3 regions of the Marinomonas sp. A3A genome follow, and region 3 is predicted to be linked to each of the others. Evidence: predicted binding sites of a transcription regulator. Region 3 holds the regulator's gene; each other region holds the start of a gene.

Region 1 (5,856 bases), 1.1 Mb from region 3:
CACCACAAAGGCGACGCTGATAATGCCATATTTAGCCGCAGGTAAAGTCACCGTGAAAAAGGTGCGCATAGGCGATGCGCCGAGCGCTTCGGCGGATTCATACAATCGTGCATCTGTATTTGCTAGTGCGGTTAGCATGATCATTAAGGCGTGAGGGAAAGTCCAGAAACATGAGCCGATAACTATACCAATTGGGCCGTAAATGCTTTCGCCCATTAAGACTTCTTTCAAAATACCTTGATTGCCAAATAGATACACCAAGCTGATAGCTGGCAACAAAGATGGCGCCAAAATCGGTAAGACCAAGACAATGCGAAAAAAGCCTTTTAATGGAATGCGAGTGCGACTGATGGCGTAAGCGGTTAAAAACGCTAAGCTGGTGACGATCACCATAGACAACAGGGCAATGAATAAAGAGTTGCTGACTGAGCTATACAAACTTGGTGTATCGATAAATTTTGCGAAGTTGGCTAAGCCAATAAACTCTCCCTCTCTATTTTCCACGCTTTTTGATAGCAAAGAATACAGAGGTAAGACTACGCAAATAAACAGAGCTAGTACGCCAATGATTAAAATGCCACCCAATGACCATTCATCTAGGCTGCGGCGTTGATGCTGATGAGAAAAGTATTTTTTAGAAGAGTACCAAGGTTGCTCTTTCGCTATGGTGCTAGATTGTTGTGTTACTGAATGCATTATGCAGCGCCTCCAAAAATATGCAGACGATCATGGGGGAACTGACACACGATATTTTGCCCAAGGACTAAATTGAGGCGAGACATTTCGTTCATGGAAATATCGGCAATAATTGGACGTTCATGGTCCTCTAACTTCAATGAGGAACGAACCCTAGAGCCCAAAAATTCTAAGTTTAGTACTCGAGCATTAAGGATATTGCCTGCTGAATTATCAGCTTGAAAGCGCACATCTTCTGGGCGAATCGCTAGTTGCGCGGCCTGACCAATAGGTAATGTTGATGAAGAATCGCAATGCAGTGTTAAGTTGCCAGACTGCATCTGACCTACGCCGCTAACTTTAGCGCTTAAGAAATTCATTTCGCCAACAAACTCGGCCACGAAAGGTGATATTGGATTGGCATAAATCTCTTGCGGTGTGCCGATTTGTTCGATCACACCTTGGTTCATCACGACGATTTGATCCGCCATGGTTAAGGCTTCTTCTTGGTCGTGAGTTACCATGATGGTGGTCACGCCAAGCTTTTCTTGAAGCTGTTTGATTTCTTGGCGCAAGTGGGCGCGAACCCGTGCATCCAGTGCAGATAATGGCTCATCGAGTAATAATAAACCGGGTGACGTTGCTAGAGCGCGAGCTAAGGCGACACGTTGCTGCTGTCCACCTGATAGTTGCGCTGGATACTTGCCTTCGCTACCAGACAGGCCAACGGTTGCCAATAATTCTGTTACACGAGCGCGTCGTTCGTTGGTAGATACTTTTTGGGATACCAAGCCATAAGCAATATTGTCAGCGACGCTTAAATTCGGAAACAGAGCATAAGATTGAAAGACAATACCAAAGTCTCGGTGGTTGACTGGAGCGTGAGTGATGTCGCGTCCAGCTTGAAAAATACGTCCTGACGTCGGTGTATCCAATCCCGCCACTATGCGTAATAAGCTGGTTTTACCACAGCCAGAAGGCCCAAGAAAACAGACAAATTCTCCTTCGGCAATGTTCAATGACACGTTTTTTAACGCTTGGTGTGTGCCAAACATTTGATCAATATTATGCAATTCCAAGTAGGTTTGGTTGGACATGATAGGTCCTCTTTCAGTCGTGAGCGTTTAATTAATCAAGATGGATGCTTGCTCTGAAATAAAACAATTGAACCGCGATGTTCGCGCGGTTCAATTGACGATGATCGCAGGGGAAAAGAGATTCTTACGATCATAATTTTCTTATTTCGGTTCGCTTTTGCTGTCGTAGCGAGTTTGCCATTGGGTCAGAATCGCATCGCGGTTTTTGGCAGACCATTCAAAGTCGTTATCGATCATCAAAGACTCTGCATCCTCTGGGAAGTAATCAATAGGCTTAGCAATGCCTGGCATGGCAACAACAGCATAGCCTTCGCTGTACATTTCATTGGCCTTTTTAGAAATCGTCCAATCGACAAGTTTTCTTGCTGCTTCGAGCTTTTTAGTACCTTTGATAATAGAGGTTGCTTCCATGTCCCAGCCTAGGCCTTCTGTTGGAAAGACTATGTCCAACGGCGCACCTTGTTTTTTCGATTTTGCGGCACGAAAGGCAAAAGAAATACCGATTGGAATTTCACCAGATGCCGCTAATTTACAAGGTTTAGAGCCGGAGTGGGTATAGCGACTAACATTGCTGTGTAATGCATCCATGTAATCCCAGCCTTTGTCCTCTCCGAACATTTGCAACCAGCTGCTTACGTCAAGGAAACCTGTGCCAGATGAGTTAGGGTTAGGCATGATGATGTGATCTTTGTAAACAGGCTTAGTCAGATCTTGCCAAGATGCTGGTTTAGGTAGACCTAATTTTTCTGCTTCTACTGTGTTGAAGCAGATTGCCGCCATCCAAGCATCCATTCCGACCCAAACGGGTTCTTTGTAGAGATCTTTGAATTTAGGCGAGATTTTGTCGTAACCGTTTGGCTTATAAACGTCGAGTATGCCGTCGTTTTTCAATAGCATTAGGCTGGTGGCCGCAAGTCCCCAAACTACATCAGCTTGAGGGTTGTCTTTCTCTGCCAACAATTTAGCCGTGATGATGCCAGTAGAATCGCGCACCCAGTTGATTTTGATGTCTGGGTTGTCTTCGTTAAAGCGTGCCGCGTATTTTTTAAGATCTTCTGCTTCAATAGCGGTGTAGACCGTTAATTCGGTTTTCGCTGCATGTGCAGAAATGGAAACCAATGCGATACCAGCCGTGGCGGCAAGACGTTTAAAAAGGGCTCTCTGTGTCATCTTCACTTCTCCATCGTTTGTATTGAATGAGAGGTGATGAATATTTTGGTGAGCAGAGACATGACCCTTTGCACCAAAAAAGCATCAACTCGTTAATCTGGTCTATACCAGATTTGTTAATGCAAAATAGCAGCCAAAAATGTCATTTATATGACAAGGAGGAAATTAAGAGAGAGAAAAGTTGGCAGATTTATCAGATAAACTGGTGTTTTTTTTTTGTCGATAGGAAAAGCAAAAGCTGAGTGAAAAGTGCTTAATCACGAATAGATATATTAATAGTGACAGCATCATGTCGCCAAAATTCGTAATCTATTTCAAGTACTTGCTTGTTATTCTCATCGTTGGTTAGGTAATTTATTCGCTCGATATGAAGGCCAGGTTGGCCAGCTGAAATCTCCAAATCGTTTGCCGCGTGAGCAGGAAGAGAGGTGGACTTAAAAAATAAATCCATATTGTGATATTCAAGCTGATATTTATTTTTCAATAGCTGACTTAATGATTGAGTTAGGTCTTCGTTTTCAATGCCAGGTAATAGTGCAATATTAATGTACATTTTCTCGATCAATACTGGGCGTTGATCAATATAACGTCGGCGATGCAAGAACAGCACTGGCGTTTTTTCTGGAATTCCCATCAGAGTGGCAATATGGGCGTTTGCTGGTTCTAATTGTTGAGCCAGTTTTTGTGTAGATGGCTGACAGCCTTGCTCAGATACATACAAGTTGAAACTAAGGTAACTGGCTGGGTCGTATACCACAGCAGGAGGCGTGACAAACCAGCCACGCCTATTTTGTCGATAGATGAGGCCTTCAGCCTCTAGGTTTTGCAGTGCTTGTCGTACCGTGATGCGAGTTAGTTTAAATTGCTCGCCTATCTCTCTTTCAGAAGGGAGCTTTGAACCTGCTAGTAAGGCTTTATTTGCAATCAATTCACTAAAGTAACGTTGTATTTGTTGATAATGGCTGCTGGACATGGAGTGCCTGAAAATAAAGAGAGTGAAAAATTTATCTCAATATACTCTTTTTTGTTTTTGACTCAAAAATCAAAAATGAATTTCAGTACTTTTTGAATTAATGAGCTAACCAATTGAGTTAAAACTGAGCAGTATGATGGAAAAGTGTTCAATTTTGATGCGTTAAACTTTTTTGATTATGCATGTAAAGTGCAAGCAGAGGCATGTTATCATGCCTAAAATACGCAGTTTACTTTTTACCTAATGACAGGTTTACACGCTATTTTACCTAATGACAGGTTTACACGCTATTTTACCTAATGACAGGTTTACACGCTATGCTAAGAGGTTTCAATACTTTTAGAAAACGCATTACTCTCTTGTCTGGAGGCTTACTGCTCTCCCTAAGCTTGGTGCTTGTTACCTCTTTTTATCAACTGGCTTCTACTCGTCTATCCGAGGCCAGTGGTGAGTCTTTAGTAAATATTAGTCAATCTATTTCTAATATATTGTCAGCAAATCTTATGGAACGTGAGCGTGAGATTCTTCTGCTAAGTAAGCGCTCTTCTTTGTATGCTAACCAAGACTTAAGCGAATTACAGCACGACATAGATCAAATTAAGAACTCATATAAGAATTATGCTTGGATCGGCTTTGCTAATCTTGATGGCTTGGTGCTAGCGTCAAGCAATGGTGTTTTGAAGGGGGCTGATGTCAGTCAGCGTCCTTGGTTTATTCATGGTCGTACAGGTCCTTTTGTTGGTGATGTACATAAGGCTTTATTGCTCGAAAAATTACTTCCTAAACCGAAAGATGGCGCACCAATTCGCTTTGTCGATTTTGCGGCTCCAGTAATAGGGGAAAATGGTGCGCTTAAAGGTGTGGTAGCGACGCATGCTGACTGGAGCTGGGTTCGAGAGGTTTTATTGTCTTCATTGGCTGAAGCGTCAAGGCAGAAAGGTATCGACATCTTTATTATTGATAAAGAGCACAATATTTTATATCCAGATAATCATCTTAGTGATTTTAGGGTACCAGAAGTATTACCAAGTAATGGCCAATTTAAAACATTGATGTGGCAAGATGATAAGGAGTATCTGACCAGTTTAGTATCTGTGCGATCTCCTGAGTCAACAAACCTAGGGTGGAAAATTGTGGTGCGTCAGCCATTGTCTATTGCTATGTCTGTCGTTAATGAAGTTCATAAGTTGTTGCTTTTTTTAGGTGTGTTTTCAACCTTACTTTGTATGCTGCTGGCTTATCAATTTGCTGGCACATTAAGTCGTCCGATAGAGCGTCTGGCTCAAACTGCAAAAAGCATTCAACAAGGTAATCGTCATCTTACTTTCCAAGATGATAGTCAGTTAAATGAAATTACTAGTTTAAGTCGCTCTTTACAGGAAATGATGTCTTCATTATTGGATAGAGAGCAATCTTTATTAAAAATGAACCTGACTCTAGAAGAAAAAGTACGCACCAGAACCGCTGAGTTGGAGGCGATTGTTAGGCAAGATTCGCTTACTAATAGCTTCAATCGCTTGGCTTTAGATGAGGCGTTATTAAAACAGTTTGCCTCTGCTCAAGCATCCGATAGTACGTTTTCTATCATCATGGTAGATGCAGATCACTTTAAAAAAGTGAATGATCAATATGGACATACTGTGGGTGATACTGTGCTTAAGAAAACGGCCAAATTACTTGCTAATAGAGTTGCAGATAAAGGCATGGTTGCACGGTTTGGTGGTGAAGAGTTTACTATCTTATTGCCAACAATATCTGCTCAGGAAGCCCTGAATATTGCCGAAGTCCTGCGCCAAGAACTTGAAACGGAAGAAATGAGTGCTGGATTGTATATTACTGCGAGCTTTGGCGTGGCTATGTATAACGTAGAAGATCGTCATCATGAGCAGGTACTTAATCGCGCGGATTCAGCCCTTTATAAAGCGAAAGAGCAAGGTCGAA
Region 2 (5,856 bases), 1.2 Mb from region 3:
TGCAATGTGAGATTGCTATTGTCGCCAATCCAGACCCTGATCATTTATTAGAGCTACCTTCATTAAAGTGGGTTCATAGTGTATGGGCAGGTGTTGAACGTATGATCAATGAACTGTCGTCACCACCTTTTTCAATTGTGCGTTTAGTTGATTCCAATTTGGCCCAGACTATGTCTGAAGCAGTCTTAGCTTGGACGCTTTACCTTCATCGAGATATGCCAACATATGCCAAGCAGCAGTCAAAAAAATCTTGGATTCAACAACCCATGGTGCGTGCTCAAGATCGCCGAATCGGTGTACTTGGATTAGGGGAGCTAGGTGCCGTTAGTGCGCAGCGTTTAGTCGCTAACGGTTTTTCCGTTGCGGGATGGAGTCGAAACCCCAAGCAGGTTGCAGGAGTTGAGTGTTTTTATGGCGAGGAAGGGCTCATCCCATTGTTGCGACAAAGTGATATACTCGTTTGTCTTTTGCCCTTGACGATAGAAACTAAGGGCTTGCTCAATGATCAAAATCTGTCATGTTTACCAATAGGAGCAAGCTTAATTAATTTTGCTCGTGGTCTCATTATTGATGATGAAGCTTTGTTAACGAAACTTGAACAAGGGGCTTTGTCCCACGCTGTGTTGGATGTCTTTATGCAAGAGCCGTTGCCTATAAATCACTCATTTTGGCAGCATGATTCTATCACTGTATTGCCACATATCTCTGCGCCAACACACCCTGTAAGTGCCAGCGAAATTGTCGCTGAAAATATTAAACAGTATCGACTGACGGGTAATATTCCGCCAGCTGTTGATCCGGTTCGTGGTTATTAGTGGAATAATATCTAATAAGTCTAAAAATGGAGTCTTAAATGCCGCATTGTATCGTTGAATATAGCCAAAATTTAGAACAAGAAGTGCCCCCAGTAGACTTACTTGAGGCGGTTAAGGGTGCCTGTATTGCATCGACACTGTTTACTGAAGAAGACATCAAATTACGTAGTTTCCCCTATAAGAGCTTTTTAACCGCTGGAAAAGAAGATGCTTTCGTTCATGTCATTCTAAGAATGCTTTCTGGTCGAACAATGGAGCAGAGAAAGCAACTTTCTCATTTAGTTCTAGAAGCTTTAACACAGTTTTCATTAAAGGATGTTAGTTTCTCGGTGGAAGTCTGTGAAATGGAACGCGATACCTACGCTAAAAAGGTTGTTCTATCCCAATAATAATGGTGATTTTGATCGCCCAAAAAGGTCTTTAAATAATGAAAGCCATTATGTGCTCAATGATATTTCTTCCGAGTTTGCTTTGGGCTCAGGCAGATCTACCCGAACTGGATAAGGCGTTAACGACCGAGTCGGATAGTGCGATAGTTTCTGAAAATACCGAACTAAACGGTTCAGAACGGGAAAACTTAGAGTCTAACAGCGAGGCATCTGCGGATGATGGTTTAGACGAGCCTTACGCTCCTGAGGAGCCAGAAGTTCCTGAATCTATCTCTAAGCGGGCAAGAGATGCGAATGGTTTGTTTCAACAAAGGGAGAATAGAGAAACCAATACCGCAAATAATCCGTTTGTTTTAACGCCTCATAAGCCAAATTATTTCTTACCTTTTTCCTATACCTCTAATCCGAATGACCGTGCTTTTTTAGGTGATCAAGCGGCAGATTCGGATGAGTTGGAAAGCGTAGAATTTAAGTTTCAACTGAGCGTGAAGTTTCCTGTTGCCTACGATGTGGTAGGACGAGATAGTAGTTTATGGTTTGCCTATACTCAGCAAGCTTACTGGCAGGCTTACAACAGCACAATTTCCTCACCTTTTCGTGATACCAATCATGAGCCTGAAGTCTTTGTCGTGACCAAACCTAAAAAAGGCCTTTTAGGGATTAAGCCGAACTACGTGACGTATGGCTTCAATCATCAATCTAATGGTCAATCAGGGGATTTATCTCGTTCTTGGAACCGTTTTTATGTGGATTTCATGTTTGAACATGGCGACACAGCTTTTTCTATTAAGCCGTGGTATCGAATTCCTGAAAGCTCAAAAGTGGATGATAACCCGAATATAGAGAACTATTACGGCTATGGTGAGTTTAATGTGATACATGTCATTGATGACTACACCATTGATGTGATGCTGAGAAATAACTTTAAGTCGTCTGATAACAGGGGCGCGATTCAAGTTGGTTTTACTTTTCCTTTATGGGGGAAAACGCGCGGCTATGTTCAATACTTTAATGGTTATGGGCAATCTTTGTTGGACTACAATCATCAAACTCAATCTCTTGGTGTGGGGATAATGCTGACTAACTGGCTATAGTTAGCTTAGCAATAGACTTTGAATAAGCTGAGATGACATGTTTCTAAATGCCTCGTTATGTCGAGGTATTTTTTTGCCTGAAAGTTGTGGTTTAGGTATGTCACTAAGTTGTCATACTAATGCCACAGAACGGACATTTTACTGGTCTATGTTGGTAGTAAGACAAAACCAGTGAGGTGATAAGGATGAACATACTTCAGAATATCCACGCAGTTGATGTACAAACTTTTTCTTGGTGTATGGCGCGCAAGCACAGAGCGACATTAACTCGTATCGGGCGAGCCGTTTCATTTTCAGCGGATGGCCCGCTTTACGCGTTATTAGCATTGTTATTTTGGTTCGCTGGTGAGGCAACACTAACGTTGGTATTGATATTGGGTTTTTTAGTCGAGCGTGTTGTGTACTTTGCATTGAAGCGCGGTTTTAAACGCAATCGTCCAGCCGATGCGTTGGATGATTTTAATAGTTTTATTATTCCTTCAGATCAATTCTCTTTTCCGTCAGGTCACACATCAGGGGCTTTTTTTGTGGCCTTTTGTCTATCTGAGTGGTTTCCCAGCTTGAATGTCATGTTGTATTTCTGGGCGGCAAATGTCGGCTTATCACGTATTTTTCTAGGTGTGCATTTTCCAACAGATACCGTGATTGGAGCTTTATTAGGTACTGCTTGCGCAGCGATGGCAATAGGTATTTTGGTATGAAAATATTGTACGGTGTTCAAGGGACGGGGAATGGTCATATTACTCGAGCGCGAGCCATGGCGGCAGAAATGCATGCCGCTGGCGTAGAAGTAGATTTTGTTTTTTCTGGTCGTAAGCCAGAGGACTACTTTGATATGGCGGTATTTGGCAATTACCGAACTTTTCAAGGTTTGAGTTTTGTCGCTCGAAATGGTCAGCTAGACTTATATGCCACTTGTAAGAGCGCCAATTTTTTTAAGTTGTATCGAGATATTCGTTCGATAGATACCCGTGGCTATGATTTGGTCATCACTGATTTTGAGCCTATCGTTGCTTGGGCTGCTAAACGTCAAGGCGTGCCTTGTGTTGGGTTTGGCCATCAATATGCGTTCAAATATGATATTCCACGCTACAAGAAAAACTTTATTGCGCAGTGGGTAATGTCAAATTTTGCGCCTGCAGCAATCCAATTAGGAGCTCATTGGCATCATTTTGGTTATCCCATTTTGCCGCCACTTATTCATGCGCAGCAAATGAAAAACATGCCCGATCCTGAGCACGTTTTAGTCTATTTACCTTTTGAGAACAGTGAAGCTGTTTTGGATTGGCTAGATGGCGTGCCGGATTATCGCTTCCGTCTTCATTGCAAAGACATTGAACCTGGTGTCTACGGCAATGTAGAAGTTTTTGCTTTTGGTCGGGAAGTGTTTCAAAAGAACTTAAGTGAATGTGAATCTGTACTTTGTAATGCTGGATTTGAACTAAATTCCGAAGCCTTACAGCTTGGTCGTCGTATTCTGGCAAAGCCGCTTAAAGGACAAATAGAGCAACATTCTAACGCCATCGCCCTAGACTTTTTAGACGTTGCGAAAACAACAGATGTATTAAATTCGCAAGTTATTCAAGAGTGGCTAGAAACCAGTAGAGTAGTGCAGATATCGTATCCTAATGTCGCTCGTTCTGTTGTTGCTTGGTTGCAATCTAGTAATGATATTAGCGTGTCTGATTTGTGTGAGTCTTTATGGCGACAAACACCGAATGTTCGCGGTATTGATTTTAAATACAATAACCAAACGCTAATTCATAATACCAAGAGAGTAAAAAGCGTTACGGCCTAAACTAGTAGGCCGTAACTTAGTGTAAATGTCTCTTGTTAATTGTTAAGCGCTCAAGGTTTTTTGGAAAAAGCTGATAGTGCGTTCCCATGCAAGTTCAGCATTTTTCTCTTGGTAGCGAGCCGTCGAATCATTGTGGAAGCCATGGTTCGCTTGAGGATACACGTAGGCTGTGTAATCGACTTTATTTGCCTTAAGTGCTGCCTCATAATCTGGCCAAGTATCGTTTACTCGTTTATCTAGTTCAGCAAAATGCAGCTGCAACGGTGCTTTGATTTTGTCTATGTTGGACTTGGCTGGAGTGCCATAGTAAGGTGCACCAGCATGGATTGTATCTGGCATGGCGGCGGCTAAGGCATTGGTCAAATAACCGCCGTAGCAAAAACCTACCATACCGACTTTTCCTGTACTCAATTCATGCTTCTTCAGCAGAGTTGCCGCATCCATGAAATCACCTTCGATTTTATTTCCGTCTAAGGTCTTTTGCATTTCTCGTCCCTTGTCATCATTGCCAGGGTAGCCACCTAAAGGGAAAAGAGCATCAGGAGCAAAGGCGATGAATCCAACTTTTGCTAAACGTCGTGCAACATCTTCTATGTACGGGTTGAGACCACGGTTTTCGTGAGCAACCAGCACCGCTGGCGCTTTATTGTCGGCATTGACATTTTTAGGAATAACTAGGTAGCCGCGAGCCTTGCCATGGCCATTTGGTGAATCGTATTCCACATAGCTAGCAGTAATATCAGGGTCATTAAAAGATACTTGCTCAGCTAACGCGTAGTTGGGGGTGAGTGCTCCTGCGACGACGGAAAGGGTCAGTCCCGTTACGCTAAGCGTACCAAGGCGAGATAAAAATGTACGGCGGTCTATGTCACCATGAGCATATTCGTCATACCAATCGAAAGCTTCCTGAGGAATGCTACCGCTTGGTAAGGATTTATTGGTCGGTCTTTCTGTTGGTAAAGTCATCGCAATTCCTTCTTTATTTTGAGAGTGAAATTCAGCAACGCATTTTTTAGAACTTTGGAATGAAAAGTGGTTCAATAGATACGCATAAAAAAATATTTTAGATGATCTCGATTGATCTTTTTTTTAATAGCCAACGTATTTAAGGTTAGCCGAAGAATTTAACATTGGCAGAAACAAAGTATAGATGCTGAATCGATAGTATTTTTTCATGTGGTTAATGATGATAACTCAGTAGGAACGGATACTAATGACGCGTAAAATGCCAATTATTATTACCGGCGGAGGGCAGCGCTTAGGCCTTGCCTGTGCTAAAGCATTAGTTGCTCAAGGATATGAAGTAATTATTACTTATCGCAGAGCTCGAGCAGATATTGCCATTTTAGAAGAGCAAGGAATTTCTTGTATTCAAGCAGACTTTTCATCCAGCTCTGGAGTAGATGAATTTATTGCTAAAATACAAAGTCGATATTCTGCACTTGGGGGTATCATTCATAATGCCTCTGAATGGGAAGCAGAAGAGAGCTGTTTGGATACGGCGTTATTAATGGAAAAAATGTGGCAAGTCCACGTATTTGCGCCTTATCGTATAAATCTGGCCTTCGAAGCATTATTATATGCAGGTTCTGAGCAAGAGGGGCAAGCAGACATTATCCATATGACGGATTATGTAGCAGAAAAAGGCAGTGACAAACACATTGCTTATGCGGCAAGTAAAGCAGGTTTAGCAAATCTAACTTGCTCGTTTGCCAAACGATTTGCACCTCGAATTAAAGTGAATGCGATAGCGCCATCAC
Region 3 (5,856 bases):
GGCGAAATCGTTGAAGCCAACGAGCCTCACGAGTTCTTCGACAACCCTCAACACGACCGTACCCAGATGTTCCTAAGTCAAATTTTGAATCACTAATCGTTTAGTATTCAGAACTAGAACTTAAAATCTGTTATATTGACAAAGCCCCGTATTCGGGGCTTTTTTATGTCCGTCTTTTTAACAGGAAAATGTATGGAATCTTCCGTAGACCTTCAAACAAGTCAAAGATTACGCGTGGTACATTTAGCCGACCACACAGGTCGTTTGCAGGTTATTTTCCCTGAAAGCAACATGCTGGATATTTCTGCGGTTTCCCGTATTACTAAGCGTCGTTTTGAACCTATCAGTAATTTTCAAAGCACAGGCGACCCGCTTATTAAGCCAAACAGTATCACAACCATATTAGAAGCCAGCATGCTAAAGAATGCGGTGTTTTCAATTAGAACTAAGGCGGATGGACAATATCACGATATTAGCTCTACAGAATTAGCTGAGATGTTCTCCGGTCCATTGAACCGTTTTGAGAGTATTTCAATCCACACTCAGCTCATACCACACCCTGTAGATAACCACGAAGACGATGAAGAGCAAATTCTTAAAGCGCTTGGACGCTTTCAATCTATTCGGCTCAAACAGCGTATTGAAGAAACATTAGAGATTCCACCTTTACCAGCTTCCTCTCATCGTATTATTCGTCTTTCGACAGACAAAACTGCGGGTACAGATGAGCTGTGCGAGGTTATTGCGTTAGACCCGAGTCTGGCAGCTCAGGTCATCAGCTGGGCATCATCCGCCTATTACGGCGCACCTGGCTCTATAGAGTCAGTAGAGGATGCAATCATTCGCGTATTAGGCTTCGATATGGTGATGAATTTAGCCCTTGGTCTATCTATGGGGAATGCATTTCAAACACCTGAAGACGGTCCGCGTCACTATGAAGATTTTTGGCTCGACTCCGTATCAAATGCCGTCTTGATGGAAGCCTTAGTAAAAGCCATGCCTATTCCTAACCGTCCAAAGTTAGGCCATGCTTACCTTGCTGGATTGCTGCATAATTTTGGTTATTTGGCGATTAGCACTATTTTACCACCGCATTTTTCGATTCTTTCCCGCTATCAAGAAGCCAATGCCCACTTGTCTTCTGAATTAGTCGAAATGCAAATACTACACTTTACCAAGGAGCAATTAGGCTCTTGGTTGTTACGCTACTGGAGTTTGCCTGACAACATTTGGACTGCCATTCGTTATAGCAAAAAGCCGCATTATTATGGCGAACATGCGACTTTGGCAAGGCTGCTGTATGTCTCCTATCAACTGCGAAATAACGCAGCCATTGAGCCATCCGTATTGTTAGAAATTGGTTTAACCCTAGAGGAAGCCGAAACCTGTAGAGATACGATTTACCAAAAGTCTACCGAGCTCCATAAGATGGTTGATTTAATTAATAAGATGAATACCTAGTTAATTATGACGTTAATGAATTCCTCTGCTGCTCAACAATTTGACTACCGATGGTCGCCCGTAGATCAAATTAATAAGGTAAAAGTACCTAAAAACCTATGGCCTTGGCTCGTCACTCAAGAGTCCTTGACGGCAAAACTTAAAAGCATGGGAACATTGACGGTTGAAGTACTTGAAGATACTTGGAGAACCCCAACAACAAGGGAGCGAAAACGCCTAAAGTTACGACCCCGAGAAGCCGCGCGTATTCGTACAGTGTTGCTAAAAGTCGATGGTGTTGCCGTCATTTATGCTCGCTCAATTATTCCGGCTAGGTCATTGAAAGGCCATTGGCGACAAGTAAAACATTTAAAAGACAAACCATTGGGCGGCTACTTATTTCAACATAAAGGGCTTTCTCGAAGCCGTATTGAAGTCACTCAGCTGCCCAAACGCATGTTTCCAAACCAACCTAATGCGCTGTGGGCAAGGCGCTCTGTGTTCCACCAATTTGGCCCTGGAATATTGGTCAATGAAGCTTTCTTTGATGAGATTAACCAACTAAAAACGCCGTTTGGATTGTTATGAACAAACTTAAAGACTACACAGAACTCACTCGATTCAACCGCCCTATCGGCTCATTCTTACTTATGTGGCCAACATTATGGGCACTATGGCTTGCCGCCGATGGCATGCCTCAATGGCATTTGGTGGTTATCTTTATCTTAGGCGTTTTCAGCATGCGTTCAGCGGGTTGTGTCATTAATGACTACGCGGATAGAAAAGTCGATGGCTTTGTTGATCGCACCAAAAATCGACCTTTGCCTTCTGGCCGCGTATCCGAAAAAGAAGCGCTGATGCTGTTTGGTGCCTTATCGATTTTAAGTTTCATCCTAGTGCTGTTTACCGATCTGAAGACTATTTTACTGTCATTCGCAGGCTTAGGTCTTGCTGCGCTGTATCCCTTTATGAAGCGGTACACACACCTGCCCCAGCTGTTTCTTGGCTTGGCTTTTTCTTGGGCGATCCCTATGGCCTACAGCGCACAAGGTGGGGATTTAATGGATCCTGAGCTATGGATGTTGTTTGTCGCAAATTGCTTTTGGACGATTGCTTATGACACGTATTATGCGATGACAGACCGTCCAGACGATCTTAAAATAGGCATCAAATCCACTGCAATTTTATTTGGCCGATACGATTTATTCGTCATTGTTTGCCTGCAAGGACTAACCTTATCTTTATTGACTTGGATTGGCTTACTAGCAGGACTGCATTGGCCGTACTTTGTGTCATTAGTCGTTTGTGTTGGGCTCTTTTATCAGCAGTTTAAACAAGCCAAAGAGCGTGATCGACAAGCATGCTTTCGCTCATTTTTAGACAATAACCGCGTTGGCTACTGTGTTTTCATCGGTCTAGTTGCAAGCTATTTTATCTAATATATGGCAAAGTTGTGACAATGTAACCGAATTGTCACATTAGATCGTTTTAATGAAACCGTTCCTGAGATGAGGATGAATCCTGTGACCGGTAAAAAAGTATTAATTATTGACGACGAATCTTCCATACGCGAAATGATCGCCATTGCACTTGAAATGGCAGGCTACGAGTATTTGGAAGCAGAAAACATTCAGCAAGCCCATGAAATCATTGTGGACCACCGTCCAGATCTGATTCTTGTAGATTGGATGATGCCCGGCGGTAGTGGCATCGAGCTTACTCGCAGATTGAAAAAAGACACTACGACGGCTGAAATTCCGGTCATCATGCTGACTGCGAAAAGTGAAGAAGACAACAAAATCCAAGGTTTAGAAGTGGGTGCGGATGATTACATCACCAAGCCTTTTTCACCACGCGAGTTAGTTGCACGACTCAAAGCCGTATTACGTCGTGCGACGCCTCAAGGGGTTGATGAACCAATTGAAATCGAAGGCCTGACCCTTGATCCAATTAGCCAAAGAGTTACTATAGGCAGTCGTCCTTTAGACATGGGGCCGACAGAATACCGTCTACTAAAATTCCTTATGACCCATCAAGAGCGTGCCTATTCAAGAGCGCAATTGTTGGATCAAGTATGGGGTGGAAATGTCTACGTTGAAGAACGTACCGTTGATGTTCATATACGTCGTTTACGCAAAGCCATTGGTAGCACTCATGATTTCTTGATACAAACCGTACGAGGAACAGGCTACCGCTTCTCAGCAAAAAGGTCCGTATGAAAACAGTTTGGCGAAACACCATTATTACTTGGCTCGCGGGGCTCGCGGCCTGCATTGTAATAGGCCTAATCATAGGTCAGTTGTTGGGTGTTTTGCTACTGTACGTTTTAGGTTCTTTGTACTGGCAACTTTATCAGCTATACCAATTCCACAATTGGCTGCGTCATTCTGGTCGTGCAGCCCCCCCGGAAGCCAGCGGTATTTGGGGCGAAGTGTTCGATGCTGTTTATCGTCTGCATAAGAAGCAACGTAAATCTAAACGCCGCATGCGCCAAGCCCTAACAAGAATTGAAAGCTCCACAACCGCCTTAAAAGAAGGCGTTATCATGGCAGATAACCAAGGTAACTTGGAATGGTGGAACAACTCGGCTGCCCACTTTCTCGGCTTGATGCGACCTGTCGATCGTGGTCAAATCATCACCAATATTGTTCGTAGTCCAGAATTTTTCCGTTACTTTAGTCAAAAGCGCTTTGGTGAACCTTTGGTCATCAAGTCTCCAGCCAAAGACGGTGTGTATTTAGAAATTCAAACCACACTATACGATAAAAATGATCATCTCATTTTTGTTCGTGATGTCACGCGTTTACACTTGCTAGAGCAGATGCGAAAAGACTTTGTCGCCAACGCTTCCCATGAATTAAAAACACCACTTACCGTTATTAAAGGCTACTTAGAAACTCTCGACATGTTCAAGGACAGTCTGCCTAAAAGCATGCAAAAAGGCATTGTAAATATGTCTGAGCAATCTGAGCGAATGGAACAACTCATCGAAGATCTGCTACTGCTATCTCGTCTAGAAAGCAATGATAAGCGCGAAGAGAACCAGTGGCATAAAGTCTCAGATCTAGTTAAAACCATCACCAATACGACCACGCCTATCTTGACGGACAAGCACACCATTGCTTTACAAGTTCCCGAAGAAGCTCGTCTATACGGTTCTTACAAAGAACTATACAGTGCGTTTTCAAACCTGATTTTTAACGCCATAAAATATTCACCGGATGGTGGTGAGATTGAGATAAAATGGGAATCCAGTGAGTTTAACGGTGTTTTCTCAGTAAAAGATTCAGGACTAGGCATAGAGCCAAGATACATCCCTCGCCTCACAGAACGTTTTTTCCGTGTCGATAAAGGAAGAGGCTCCAAAACAGGCGGTACAGGACTTGGCTTAGCTATCGTAAAGCATGTGTTATTGCATCACGACGCCAAACTGCAAATACGCAGTCAACCAGGTTTCGGCAGTACCTTCTCTTGCCACTTCCCCGCGAATCGAACCAGAAACGATACGATTCCGGCGCTACCTATTCCTACAGACGATAACCAAGATTCACCAAGTCATTAAATCCCTTCCCTTATCTTCAAGGGGAGGGTTAGGGAGGGGTTGGTAACGAGATTTATAAACTATCAAACAACTGGCTAATAAACGCCTCTTTCTCGCTATCCTGATCGATCAAACTCAAAATAACCGTCAAAAAGGTCGAGTCGTGTTTTTTCTCTGTGGTAGCAACGGATTGGACATAATAATTCAAACGATTCATCGCGCCCTTATGTTCTAAATCCAATACCGCCTGCCCCAAGACTTGTGGCACAACGTCGTCGCTCTTAATAAACATCGTTGCTTCAGTCTTGCTGAACTGAACGATCATGCAGCGAAACTGTTTGTTTTCAAAACGTACCATGGTCGGGATTTTGACATCCTTTACTGATACCGCTGGCACATCGGGGTTGGTGAACTTGGTAGCCTTCACAGGAGTGCTTTTGCCTGCGCCCATTAATACATCTAACGATGCAGAGCTTACGCCACCAGGAGAGACAGATTCACGAGATTTCTGTGACATCAGCTTCTTATCAAGGCCATGCTTTTTTGCTGCGGATATTACTTTATTGGCTAACTGCTCGCTAGAAAACGGCTTACCAAGGTAGTCAGTAACACCCGATTGCACAGCTTCCACCACATGGCTTTTATCGCCACGGCTGGTAATCATCACAAATGGCACGTCTTCTTTTTTATATTTAGGCTGTTCTCGACACCACTTAAGCAGCTCAACACCCGTCATTTCAGGCATTTCCCAATCGCACAGCACCATATCAAACTGTACTTTTGTCAGCATTTGTTGTGCTTTACGACCATTTACTGCCTCTTCAATTTCAACCGCCGGAAATTGCTTACGCAGTGAGCGTCGAATCAAGTCACGT

What was found. Region 3 encodes PhoB, which activates phosphate uptake and scavenging genes when phosphate is short. Its sites were predicted from a motif close to TGTCATANNNNTGTCANA; they were not measured.
Region 1: CYL31_RS15530 (putative 2-aminoethylphosphonate ABC transporter substrate-binding protein) is a predicted target of PhoB. The motif match lies at 3,081-3,098, and genes of this name have one in related genera.
Region 2: CYL31_RS15280 (phosphatase PAP2 family protein) is a predicted target of PhoB. The motif match lies at 2,397-2,414, and genes of this name have one in related genera.

The regions. Positions count from the first base shown of each region.
Region 1 covers NZ_CP025532.1:3,321,652-3,327,507, reverse strand. The annotation lists gene CYL31_RS15540 (putative 2-aminoethylphosphonate ABC transporter permease subunit) at 1-696, opposite strand, end outside; gene CYL31_RS15535 (putative 2-aminoethylphosphonate ABC transporter ATP-binding protein) at 696-1,772, opposite strand; gene CYL31_RS15530 (putative 2-aminoethylphosphonate ABC transporter substrate-binding protein) at 1,914-2,942, opposite strand; gene CYL31_RS15525 (UTRA domain-containing protein) at 3,196-3,915, opposite strand; gene CYL31_RS15520 (GGDEF domain-containing protein) at 4,233-5,856, shown strand, end outside.
Region 2 covers NZ_CP025532.1:3,270,802-3,276,657, reverse strand. The annotation lists gene CYL31_RS15295 (2-hydroxyacid dehydrogenase) at 1-815, shown strand, start outside; gene CYL31_RS15290 (5-carboxymethyl-2-hydroxymuconate Delta-isomerase) at 854-1,204, shown strand; gene CYL31_RS15285 (phospholipase A) at 1,243-2,298, shown strand; gene CYL31_RS15280 (phosphatase PAP2 family protein) at 2,484-2,999, shown strand; gene CYL31_RS15275 (MJ1255/VC2487 family glycosyltransferase) at 2,996-4,096, shown strand; gene CYL31_RS15270 (dienelactone hydrolase family protein) at 4,139-5,062, opposite strand; gene folM (dihydromonapterin reductase) at 5,310-5,856, shown strand, end outside.
Region 3 covers NZ_CP025532.1:38,083-43,938, forward strand. The annotation lists gene CYL31_RS00165 (amino acid ABC transporter ATP-binding protein) at 1-96, shown strand, start outside; gene CYL31_RS00170 (HDOD domain-containing protein) at 193-1,461, shown strand; gene CYL31_RS00175 (chorismate--pyruvate lyase family protein) at 1,468-2,028, shown strand; gene ubiA (4-hydroxybenzoate octaprenyltransferase) at 2,025-2,879, shown strand; gene phoB (phosphate regulon transcriptional regulator PhoB) at 2,964-3,659, shown strand; gene phoR (phosphate regulon sensor histidine kinase PhoR) at 3,656-5,002, shown strand; gene CYL31_RS00195 (response regulator) at 5,055-5,856, opposite strand, start outside.